Linked DNA regions of Frankia alni ACN14a. The protein of the gene in region 1 interacts with the protein of each later gene in a pairwise test. Links are inferred from orthologs where the notes say so. Each region holds a gene or a part of one and is shown on either strand. Other genes may lie near its edges. The genes, in order: FRAAL_RS19875 and FRAAL_RS26055.

Region 1 (7,083 bases):
ACGTACACGTCCACCGGGTGCTGGAGGACCCCTGGCTCGACGCGGGTTCCGCCGGCCGCGAGCTGCTCGCCGTCATGGGCCAGCCCGCGACCTTCCACCAGCAGGTCGACTCCCGCACGGTGACCGAGACCCTCGCCTACGACCCGGCGCGGCCGTTCAGCATCACCGGGGCGCTCTCGGCGGCCCGGGAGAACGCCCGCAGCGCGCGCGTGGTCGTCTCCAGCGACGTCTGGGAATGCCTCAACGCCACCTGGAACGACCTGCCGCACACCGAGGAGCTGGCCCGCCGGCTCGGCCCGCACGTGTTCTTCCGCTACGTCCGCGAGCGCACCGCGATGCTCGCCGGGCTCGTCGACGCCACCCTCGCCCGCGACGACGGCTGGCGGTTCCTGGTGCTCGGCCGCAGCCTGGAACGCGTCGACATGACCTCCCGGCTGCTGTCGTCGAGCATCAGCGACGACCCGCACTCGCAGAGCTGGATCAGCCTGCTGCGCTCCTGCGGCGCGCACGAGGCGTACCTGCGGACCTACCGGCGCGCCGTCGACGCCGCCCGGGTCGCCGAGTTCCTGCTGCTCGACCGGCTGTTCCCGCGCTCGGTGTACTGGTCGCTGGCGCTGGCCGAGGACATCCTCGCCGAACTCGACGGGGGCCGCGGCCGACCCCGGTCCACCGTGGACGACGCCGCCCGGCGCACCGTCGGGCGGACCCGCACGGAGCTGGAGTTCCACAGCGTCGCCGAACTCGTGGAGAACATGCCGGACCTGCTCGCCTCCCTGCAGAGCACCTGCTCGTCGGTCAGCGCCGAGGTGACGGCCCGCTACTTCGCCCGGGAGGCGCCGCGGTCCTGGGCGATGGAGGTGCCGGCGTGAACCGGCCGTCGCGGCTGACCCGCCCGGCCAGTCCCACCCGGGTGGTCCGCCCGGCCAGGGGCGACGGCGCGGCCCGGTGGACGCGGCGGGCCCCGGCGCCGCGCCGGGGGCGGCCGGCGAGCCCGACCCGCTCGATGGGCCCGACCCGGCCCACCCGACCCACCCGAGGGGACTCCTGGTGAGCTGGCAGATCCGCATCGAGCACTCGACGGGCTACCGCTACGCCAGCCCCGTGCTGTCCTCCTACAACGAGGTCAGGATCATCCCGCAGACCGCCGCGTCCCAGCTCACGCTGGAGGCCACGGTCCGCACCGAACCGGCGGCGACCACCTACCGCTACTGGGACTACTGGGGCACCCAGGTCACCGCGTTCGACCTGCACACCCCCCACACCGAGCTCGTCGTCACCGGCCGGTCGATCGTGCAGACCGCCGCGGCACCGCACCCCCCGACCGACGTCCCCACCTGGGAGCGGCTGGGCGCCGACCCGGTCGCGGACGAGTTCGTCGAGTACCTGCGCCCCTCGGCGTCCACCCCGGAGCACCCCGAGCTCGCCGCCGCCGCCCGCGACCTGGCCGCCCGCCACGGGCCGCGGGAGTTCATCCCCGCCGTCGGCGACTGGGTCCGCGAGCGGCTCGCCTACCGGACCGGCACCACCGGTGTGCACACCTCCGCGGTGGAGGCGTGGCGCCGCGGCGAGGGCGTCTGCCAGGACTTCGCGCACCTCGCCCTGGTCCTGATGCGGGCGGCGGGCATGCCGGCGCGCTACGTCTCCGGCTACCAGCACCCCTCCGCCACGGCGGAGGTCGGCGAGACCGTCGAGGGGCAGTCGCACGCCTGGGTGGAGGGCTGGCTCGGCCGGTGGTGGGGCTTCGACCCGACCAACGCGGTCCCCGCCGGCGAGCAGCACGTGGTCGTCGCCCGCGGTCGCGACTACAACGACGTCCCGCCCGTGCGCGGCGTCTTCTCCGGCGGCACCTCGACCTCCCTCGGTGTCACCGTCGCCGTGACCCGCCTGGCCTGACCCCGCCGGCGGCGACCCCGCGGCCCGAGGGTGTCGCGGCCCGAGGGCGTCGCGGTGGGGAGACGTCGCGGTGGGGAGGCGTCGTGGTGTGCGGGGCGTCGGGGTGTGCGGGGCGTCAGGGCGTGCGGGGCGTCGGGGCGTGAGGACGTCGCCACGTGGGGACGTCGCCCCGCAGGAACGGCACCGTAGTCTGGACGGCATGCGCATCGCCGTGTCGTGATCGGATGATGTCCCGCCCCGGTGGCGTTTCCACCGCCGTCCGTAGCCGTCTGACGTCACCACGGCGTCGCCCCCGAAAGAGGCCCAACCTCAATGATCATCGTGTCCGAGCTCGAACTGCGCGCCGGAGCCCGCACCCTGATCGAGCCCGTCTCCTTCCGGGTGCAGCAGGGCGACCGGATCGGTCTGGTCGGGCGCAACGGCGCGGGTAAGACGACGCTGCTGAAGGTGCTGGCGCGGGAGGGCATTCCGTTCGCCGGCGGCGTCGACGTCCGCGGGGAGCTGGGCTACCTCCCGCAGGACCCGCGCGCCGGCGACCCGACCGACACCGCCCGCGACCGGGTGTTGTCCGCCCGCGGCCTCGACGTGCTGCTGCGCGAGATGGAGAAGCTGCAGCTGGAGATGGCCGAGCTGGTCGACGCGAAGGCGCGGGACGCGGCGATTCGCCGCTACGGCAGCCTGGAGGAGCGCTTCGGCACCCTCGGCGGGTACGCCGCCGAGGCGGAGGCGGCGCGGATCTGCTCGTCGCTGGGCCTGGCCGACCGGGTGCTCGCCCAGCCCATCGGCACGCTCTCCGGCGGGCAGCGCCGCCGGGTCGAGCTGGCCCGGATCCTGTTCGCCGGGTCCGGCAGCTCGGATGCGACGCTGCTGCTCGACGAGCCGACGAACCACCTCGACGCCGACTCCATCGTCTGGCTGCGTGACTTCCTGCGTGCGCACAACGGCGGCCTCGTCGTCGTCAGCCACGACGTCGACCTGCTCGACCGGTGCGTCAACAAGGTCTTCCACCTCGACGCCAACCGCGCCGCCCTCGACGTCTACAACGTCAACTGGAAGACCTACCTCAACCAGCGGGAGCTCGACGAGCGGCGCCGTAAGCGGGAACGCGCCAACGCCGAGAAGAAGATCGACTCGCTGAAGGCGCAGGCCGACAAGATGCGGGCGAAGGCGACCAAGGCCCGCGCCGCCCACCAGATGGACCGCCGCGCCGAGCGGCTGGCCGCCGGCCTCGCCGACGTCCGCGTCGCCGACCGGGTGGCGAAGCTGCGCTTCCCGGACCCGGCACCCTGCGGGCGCACCCCGTTGACCGCCAGCGGCCTGTCGAAGTCCTACGGTTCGCTGGAGGTGTTCACCGACGTCGACCTGGCGATCGACCGGGGGTCGAGGGTGGTCGTCCTCGGGCTCAACGGCGCCGGCAAGACGACGTTGCTGCGCATCCTCGCCGGTCAGGAGCGCGCCGACACCGGCGAGGTGCATCCGGGGCACGGCCTGCGGCTGGGTTACTACGCGCAGGAGCACGAGACGCTGGACACCGACCGCTCCGTGCTCGACAACATGCGGGCCGCCGCACCGGGCACCTCCGACGTGGAGCTGCGGCGCATCCTCGGCGCGTTCCTGTTCAGCGGTGACACCGTCGAGCAGCGCGCGCAGACGCTCTCCGGCGGCGAGAAGACCCGCCTGGCGTTGGCCGGCCTGGTGTGCAGCTCGGCGAACGTGCTGCTGCTCGACGAGCCGACGAACAACCTCGACCCCGCCTCCCGGGACGAGGTGCTCGCCGCGCTGACCACCTACAAGGGCTCCGTGGTGCTCGTCACGCACGACCCGGGCGCGGTCGAGGCGCTCGATCCGCAGAAGGTGCTGATGCTGCCCGACGGCGTCGAGGACAACTGGTCACCCGATCTGATGGAGCTCATCACCCTGGCGTGAGGTCACCCTGGCGTGATGCCCGCCGGGCGGCCGGTCGCGGCGTCCGGGCGGCCGCGAGGTCGGGGCGTCCGCGCCACCGGGCCCGCGCGCACCCGCCGCACGGCCGGCGGGTCGGACTTGCCAGACTGGGACGTCAGGTCGGAGGGGACACCGGCCTGACCCGAAGTGGAGAGTCTTTGTGAGTACGCAGGGCGGCACCAAGGCGGTTCTGGCGGCGCTGGCCGCCAATCTGGGCATCGCGGTGACGAAGTTCGTGGCGTTCCTGCTCACGCAGTCGTCGTCGATGCTCGCCGAATCCATTCACTCGGTCGCCGACTCCGGCAACCAGGGTCTGCTGCTGCTCGGCCAGCGCAAGTCGGCCAGCCCGCCGGACGAGGAGCACCCCTTCGGGTACGGCCGCGCGCGGTACATCGCCGCCTTCCTCGTCGCCATCGTGCTGTTCAGCGTCGGCGGGCTGTTCTCCGTCTACGAGGGAGTCGAGAAGCTGCGCCATCCGCACGAGCTGGAAAGCGGCCTCATCGCCGTCGTCATCCTGGTGATCGCCGTCGGGCTCGAGTCCTACTCGCTGTCCACCGCGGTCCGCGAGTCGAGCAAGACCAGAGGAGACCGCTCCTGGTGGCAGTTCATCCGGGAGGCGCGCGCCCCGGAGCTGCCGATCGTCCTGCTCGAGGACCTCGCCGCCGAGCTGGGGCTGATCTTCGCTCTGCTCGGCGTCGGGCTGACCCTGCTGCTCGACGATCCCATCTGGGACGGCGCCGGCACCCTGGCCATCGGCATCCTGCTGCTCGTCGTCGCGGTGCTCGTCGCGACCGAGGCGTACGGCATGCTTGTCGGGGAGGCCGCGACCCCGCAGGCCGTCGCGACGATCCGCGGCACGCTCGCCGCCGCACCCGGGGTGACGAAGGTCATCCACCTGCGGACCCTGCACCTGGGCCCGGACGAGTTGCTCGTCGCCGCCAAGATCGGGATTGCGCCGACGGCGACGATGCGGGAGGTCGCCGCGACCATCGACGGCGCCGAGGAGGCGCTGCGGGCGTCCCTGACGGTCCCGATGCGGATCTTCCTGGAGCCGGACATCCCCCGCGACGCGCTGCCCCGACCGGCCGCGAGCGGCACCGAGGCGACCTCCGCACCTGCCTGACGCCGTCCGCCGGCGCCGTCGGGCTCGGAGCCGGTCGCGGCCGTCGGCGGGCGCGGGTCAGGCCTGGGGGCCGCCGAGGCAGAGTCGCAGGGCGAGGGCCCCGATCGCACCCAGCGACACGAGGATGACCGGCAGGCTGCCGGCCTGCAACCGGTCGCCCGGCCGGGCCGGTCGGGGCCGGGGTGCCACCGCCGCGACCAGCAGCCAGGGAAACACCGGCAGCCAGCTCCGTTCCGCCCCGCCCTCGGCGAGGCCCAGCGGCACCGCGAACAGCACGGTGGCCGTGGCGCCGACCAGGAACGGCCAGCCCGGCGTCAGGCGTAGCCGGCGCGCGGCGCGGACGGCGACGGGACCGGTGGCGAGAACCAGCACGGTCAGGTCCAGGAAGAGCCAGGCCAGCGCGGCTCCGGCCGACGGCCGCGGCGCGCTGGCCAGGGTCAGCCCGTCCGGCCAGGAGAAGCCCCAGGCGTAGAACAGCCACAGTGGCAGCAGCGCGCCGAGCCCGGTGATGACGTTGAGCAGCGGCCGGCGCCGAACGAAGTAGGCGGCTGCGACCGCGACCCCCAGCCACACCGGGGCGTAGCCGAACAGCGCCGCCAGACCCAGCAGCAGTCCGCTCGCCAGCGCCCACCAGACCGACCGGCGCGCCGGCTCGCAGCCGACCACGCCGACGGCGACTGCCAGCGCGGCGAGCGTGGCGGTGACGGCGTCCGGGGAGGCCGCCATCCATCCGCTCCACGGCGCCAGGACGAGGACGGGAACCAGGCGGCGGGCCGCGGTCTCGTGGCACAGCGAGCGCACGGCGACGCACACCACCGGGACGGTCAGCGCGCCGAGCGCGGTGAACAGCACGCCGATCGTCACGGCGCCGTGCAACCCCGCCCGGGTGAGCAGCCAGGTGGCGAGCACCGGCCCCGGCGGGTGCGCCGGCAGCACGGCGACCGCGCCGGCGGCCGCGTGTGGCGTCGTCGTCGTGTAGGCGGCGAGCAGGCCGCGCGGGTCGTCGCCGACCGCGCCGGCCGCCTCGAGCAGGTCCGCCGGTGCGCGCAGACCGGCGGCGAGATCCCCGGGGGCGACCAGGGCAAGCGCGAGGCTCCACGCCAACGAGCCCACATAGCCCAGCAGCAGCAGAGTGCTCCAGGGCAGTCGGAACGCCACCGACCGCGCGGCCGGGGCTGCGCGGGTGGTGACCGGTGGCGCGGCGGTCGGAGTGGTGTCGGTCGGGGTGGTGGCGGTTCCCATGACGGGGTCGGCGGGCTGGGTGCCGCCGGGCTGTGTGGTGCTGTCGGGCTGTGTGGTGCTGTCGGGCTGTGTGGCGCCGCCGGGCCGGATCGTCGACGCCCACCAGGCCGTGACCGCGATCATGACTGCGGCGACCGCGAGCGGGACGACGACGACGGGGTCCAGCCGCGGCTGCCAGCCGTCGTGCCACGGGGGGCTCGTCAGGCCGAGATCGACGTCGGTGCCTGCCAGCACGGCGGTGCCGGCGAGCCCGAACGCGACCAGGACCAGCCAGATCCCGGCCTCGGCGAGTTCCGCGCGCACCGCCGGCCCGAGCGCCGTGGTGCGCGCGCCGGCCCGCCGGTCCGCCGATCCGCGCGCGGCCGCCGGGACGCCCGTCCGCTCCGACGCACTGCCGGTGACGCTCACGGCCTCGCCTCACCGGTCGCCGCGTGCCGGGACGTACCCGGCGCCGAACCGGCGATCACCACTTCACGGGCCACCCCTGCACGGTAACGAGTCTCCCGCCGGCGGCGGTCCAGGGCCGATCGGCGCGCGGGTCCCGGGTGCGCGAACCCACACTCGGGCCGTCGTCGCGGGGCGGCGGGCACCGCGCGGCGGCGGTCTGGCGGCCGGCCTCGGCCGCGTACGGGCCGCCGCGGGGTGTGAGTAATCAGTCGGTTTGATCTGCGGCGTTCGCGGTCCGTCGACGCGCTAGGTACAGTGATCGACTGTTGGTTGTACCTGCGGTATTGCGTTGAGGGAAGATCGCCGATCATGCGGGTGACGATGTTCGTGGCGACGCGCCGTTGCCGTTGTTAGGCCGTGCGCAGGGGATTGGGGACACTGGTCACCGTGCATGGTCGGCCGTGGACACCCAGCGTGCCTGCGGGCGGGTGCGA
Region 2 (4,641 bases), 1.6 Mb from region 1 along the record:
GCGATCCCGCCGGGCGGGCGGCGGGCTCGGTGCGGGGGAACTCGGTGCGGCGGAACTCGGTGCGGGTGGACGGGCCCGAACAGCAGAAATCGCCCCGGCGATCCGCCGGGGCGAGCTGCGTTATTCGAACCAAGTAGACGCCGGCCCGCCAGGTCGCCTCACGGGCGTAGGTCGCTCGAAGCGACTTTTATTGGGTCCGGGGGCCATGATGCGGGCCGGCGACACTCAGTTTAACGGATGGATCGCCCCAGGTGTTCCCCACGCGGGAAGCCGGACGAACGACCCGCATCGGGTGCTGGCCGCCAGGCCGGGGCGAGTCACCCTCCGCTTCCGACCCGGCACGCGACGACCGACCAGGTGGACGGCAGGGCGGCGTCGACCCGGCACGCACCGTGCCTGTGACCCGACCGGGCGGGCCCGCCCCTGCCCTGGGTGTCCAGAGCGGGTAGCCTGAGCAGACGGTGGCAGAAGGGCCTTTCGGAGGCCGTGAAGTGAGACCGTGGATAGAGGCGAATGGCCCCGTGACAGCACCGACGGTTCCTGCGTCAGGACCTGACTTCGGACCTAATGAATGGCTGGTCTTCGAGATCTACCAGCAGTTTCTCGAAGATCCGCAAAGCGTGTCGCCGGAGTGGCGGGAGTTTCTCTCCGACTACCGGCCCACCGCGCCGCCGGCCGGCCCCGGTGCGGACGCGCCCGCCGCGGAGGTGGCACCAAGCGGGATCTCGCCCGACGGTGAGGTCGCGCACACGGCGCCGCCCGCGGCGAAGCCTACTCCGCCTGCGGCCCCGGCGTCCGTGCCCACTCCGGCCCCGCCCGCGAAGCCCGCCGCGGCGGCGCCCGCGAAGCCCGCCACGCCCGCACCCTCCGCGCCCGCGAAGCCGGCAGCCACCGCGCCCGCCGCGGCCGCCAAGCAGCCGGCACCCGCCCCCGCCGGCGCGCAGGGCTCGGCCACCACGCCGCTACGCGGCGCGGCCGCCCGCGTGGTCAGCAACATGGAGACGTCGCTGCACGTCCCGACCGCCACGTCGGTGCGGGCGTTCCCGGCGAAGCTGCTCGCGGACAACCGCATCGTCATCAACCGGCACCTGGCCCGCTCCAGCGGCGGCAAGGTGTCGTTCACCCACATCATCGGCTACGCGATGGTCAAGGCCCTGGCCGACCACCCCGCCATGAACGCCTCCTACGCCGAGGTCGGCGGCAAGCCGGCGCTCGTCCAGCCGGAGCACGTCAACCTCGGGCTGGCCATCGACCTGGTGACCCCGAAGGGCCGCCAGCTCGTCGTCGCCGCGGTGAAGAAGGCCGACACGCTGGACTTCAACCAGTTCTGGGCGGCCTACGAGGACCTGGTCCGCCGCGCCCGGTCGAACAAGCTGACCACCGACGACTTCACCGGCGTCACCATCAGCCTGACCAACCCGGGCGGCATCGGCACGGTGCACTCGGTGCCCCGGCTGATGGAGGGCCAGGGCACGATCATCGGCGTCGGCGCGATGGAGTACCCGGCCGAGTTCTCCGGCGCCGCGGCCAACACGCTGGCCCGGCTCGCGATCTCCAAGACGATCACGCTGACCAGCACGTACGACCACCGCATCATCCAGGGCGCCCAGTCCGGCGAGTACCTGCGCCGGATGCACCAGCTCCTGCTGGGCGAGGACGGCTTCTACGACGAGATCTTCCAGTCGCTGCGGGTGCCGTACGAGCCCATCCGCTGGGTCTCGGACATGCCCGTGGTGCACGAGGGCGACCTCGACCACAACGCCCGGGTGCTGGAACTGATCCACGCCTACCGGGTGCGCGGCCACCTGATGGCCGACACCAACCCGCTCGAGTTCGCCATCCGCAGCCACCCCGACCTGGACATCATCAGTCACGGGCTGACGCTGTGGGACCTCGACCGCGAGTACGCCGTCGGCGGGTTCGCGGGCCAGCGGACGATGTCGCTGCGCGACGTGCTCGGCGTCCTGCGCGACTCGTACTGCCGCCGGGTCGGCATCGAGTACATGCACATCCAGGAGCCCGACGAGCGGGCCTGGATCCAGGCTCGGGTCGAGCGCTCCGCGGAGCGCCCGGACCCGGCCGAGCAGCTGCACGTGCTGGAGCGCCTCGGCGCCGCGGAGGCGTTCGAGTCCTTCCTGCAGACGAAGTACGTCGGCCAGCGCCGGTTCTCCCTCGAGGGCGCCGAGTCGACCATCCCGACGCTCGACGAGGTGCTGGAGCGCTCCGCCGACGCCGGCATCGACGAGGTCGTCATCGGCATGGCCCACCGCGGCCGGCTGAACGTGCTCGCCAACATCGTCGGCAAGTCCTACCGGCAGATCTTCGCCGAGTTCGAGGGCCACCTCGACCCGCAGACGGCGCACGGCTCCGGCGACGTGAAGTACCACCTGGGCGCGGAGGGCGTGTACACCGGCCGCGAGGGGCGCAAGGTGCCCGTCTCGGTCGTGGCGAACCCGTCGCACCTGGAGGCCGTCGATCCGGTCACCGAGGGCGTCGTCCGCGCCAAGCAGGACATCCTGGACAAGGGCACGGCCGGCTTCACCGTCCTGCCGATCCTCGTCCACGGCGACGCCGCGTTCGCCGGGCAGGGGGTCGTCGCCGAGACGCTGAACCTCTCCCAGCTGCGCGGCTACCGCACCGGCGGCACCATCCACCTGGTCATCAACAACCAGGTCGGGTTCACCACCTCGCCGGAGTCGAGCCGGTCGTCGGTGTACGCCACCGACGTCGCCCGGATGGTCCAGGCCCCGATCTTCCACGTCAACGGGGACGACCCGGAGGCGTGCGTGCGGGTGGCGGCGCTGGCCTTCCAGTACCGCCAGGCGTTCAACAAGGACGTCGTCATCGACCTGCTCTGCTACCGCCGCCGCGGCCACAACGAGATGGACGAGCCGTCGTTCACCCAGCCGCTGATGTACGACACCATCGCCAGCAAGCGCTCGGTGCGCAAGCTCTACACCGAGGCGCTGATCGGCCGCGGGGACATCACCCGCGACGAGGCCGAGCAGGCGATGAAGTCCTACCGCGCGGAGCTGGAGAAGGCGTTCGCGCAGACCCGGGACACCACCCCGTCGGGCACCGCGCCGCAGCCGCGGATCGTCACCACCCCGGAGGAGGCGGCCGCCGCCGCCGCGGTCAGCACCGCGGTCTCCGCCGAGGCCGTGAAGAAGGTCGTCGAGACGCAGGTCAACCTGCCCGACGGCTTCACCGTCCACCCGCGGCTGCGCCCCCAGATCGAGCGGCGCGCCCAGATGGTCGAGACCGACGCGATCGACTGGGCGCTCGCCGAGACGCTGGCGTTCGGCACGCTCATGCTCGACGGCCGCTCGGTCCGCCTGACCGGGCAGGACAGCCGCCGCGGCACCTTCGGTCAGCGGCACGCCGTGCTGGTCGACCGGCACAGCGCCGAGGACCACACCCCGCTGCGGACGCTGCGCTACGGCGTCGACGGGACCGAGCACAACGACGGCGTCGGCACCTTCTACGTCTACGACTCGCTGCTCAGCGAGTTCGCGGCGATGGGGTTCGAGTACGGCTACGCCGTCGCCCGGCCGGACATGCTGGTCCTCTGGGAGGCGCAGTTCGGCGACTTCGCCAACGGCGCCCAGTCGATCATCGACGAGTTCATCAGCGCGGGCGAGGCGAAGTGGGGCCAGCGCTCGGCGCTGGCGCTGCTGCTCCCGCACGGCTACGAGGGCCAGGGGCCGGACCACTCCTCCGCCCGCATCGAGCGGTTCCTGTCGCTGTGCGCGGACAACAACATGACGGTCTCGGCGCCGTCGTCGCCCGCCAGCTACTTCCACCTGCTGCGCCGGCAGACCCTCTCGCCGGTGCGGCGCCCGCTGGTCGTCTTCACACCCAAGTCGATGCTGCGGCTGAAGGCCGCCACCTCGACGGTGGCGGAGCTGACCGAAGGTGGCTGGCAGCCGGTGATTCCCGACGACTTCGTCACCGACCCGTCGACGGTCCGCCGGGTGCTGCTCTCGGCCGGCAAGGTCTACTACGACCTGGCCGCCGCCCGGGGCCGGCACGACGACGCCGAGCGGTTCGCGCTGCTGCGGGTCGAACAGCTCTACCCGACTCCCGGGCCGGAGCTGGCGAAGGCGCTCGAGCGCTACCCGAACCTCACCGACGTCGTCTGGGTGCAGGAGGAGCCGGCGAACCAGGGCGCCTACCCGCACATGGCGCTCAACCTCGGCGAGTTCCTGCCCGGCGGGATCCGCCTGCGCCGGATCTCCCGGCGGGCGGCGGCGGCACCGGCGTCGGGTTCGTCGCGGGTGCACGAGCGCGAGCAGCAGGCCCTCGTCGAGGCCGCGTTCGAGGACTGAGCAGTCACCGCCTGAGCGACACCTGGCGGCTACGTTACGGACGGCCGCCAGGTACGGCATCGACGAGGAGGACGGACGGTACCGGCAGCACCGGTACCGTCCGTCCTCAATGCCGTCGGGCAGCAGGATGCCGTCGGGCAGCAGGGTGCGGCTGAACAGCGGGACGCGCGCGAGACGCCGCCGGGGACGACGGGAGCGGGATGTACTTCACCGACCGAGGCATCGAGGAGCTCGCCGACCGCCGCGGCGCGGAGACGGTGACCTACGAGGGGCTCGCCGACTCGCTGCGGGCGTTCGTCGACGTCCATCCGGA

Evidence for each region.
Region 2: the proteins of FRAAL_RS19875 (region 1) and FRAAL_RS26055 interact in binary tests that used the Escherichia coli proteins (3 or more experiments, as listed by UniProt). The link is inferred for Frankia alni ACN14a from one-to-one orthologs.

What each region holds. Positions count from the first base shown.
Region 1 is NC_008278.1:4,931,729-4,938,811, reverse strand. What follows is about bases 1,610-4,512. They hold FRAAL_RS19875 (ABC-F family ATP-binding cassette domain-containing protein), read left to right. Parts: upstream 1,610-2,205; coding sequence 2,206-3,819; downstream 3,820-4,512. Other genes in these bases: FRAAL_RS19870 (cation diffusion facilitator family transporter), read left to right, coding at 3,998-4,512; FRAAL_RS19880 (transglutaminase family protein), read left to right, coding at 1,610-1,893. In the rest of the region: FRAAL_RS19885 (alpha-E domain-containing protein), read left to right, coding at 1-869; more of FRAAL_RS19880, read left to right, coding at 1,048-1,609; more of FRAAL_RS19870, read left to right, coding at 4,513-4,960; FRAAL_RS19865 (hypothetical protein), read right to left, coding at 5,018-6,610. UniProt on the Escherichia coli protein: Genetic data indicate it may be involved in ribosome assembly or function.
Region 2 is NC_008278.1:6,488,305-6,492,945, forward strand. Bases 208-4,528 are described here. They hold FRAAL_RS26055 (multifunctional oxoglutarate decarboxylase/oxoglutarate dehydrogenase thiamine pyrophosphate-binding subunit/dihydrolipoyllysine-residue succinyltransferase subunit), read left to right. Parts: upstream 208-521; coding sequence 522-4,328; downstream 4,329-4,528. In the rest of the region: FRAAL_RS26060 (DUF6104 family protein), read left to right, coding at 4,529-4,641. UniProt on the Escherichia coli protein: E1 component of the 2-oxoglutarate dehydrogenase (OGDH) complex which catalyzes the decarboxylation of 2-oxoglutarate, the first step in the conversion of 2-oxoglutarate to succinyl-CoA and CO(2).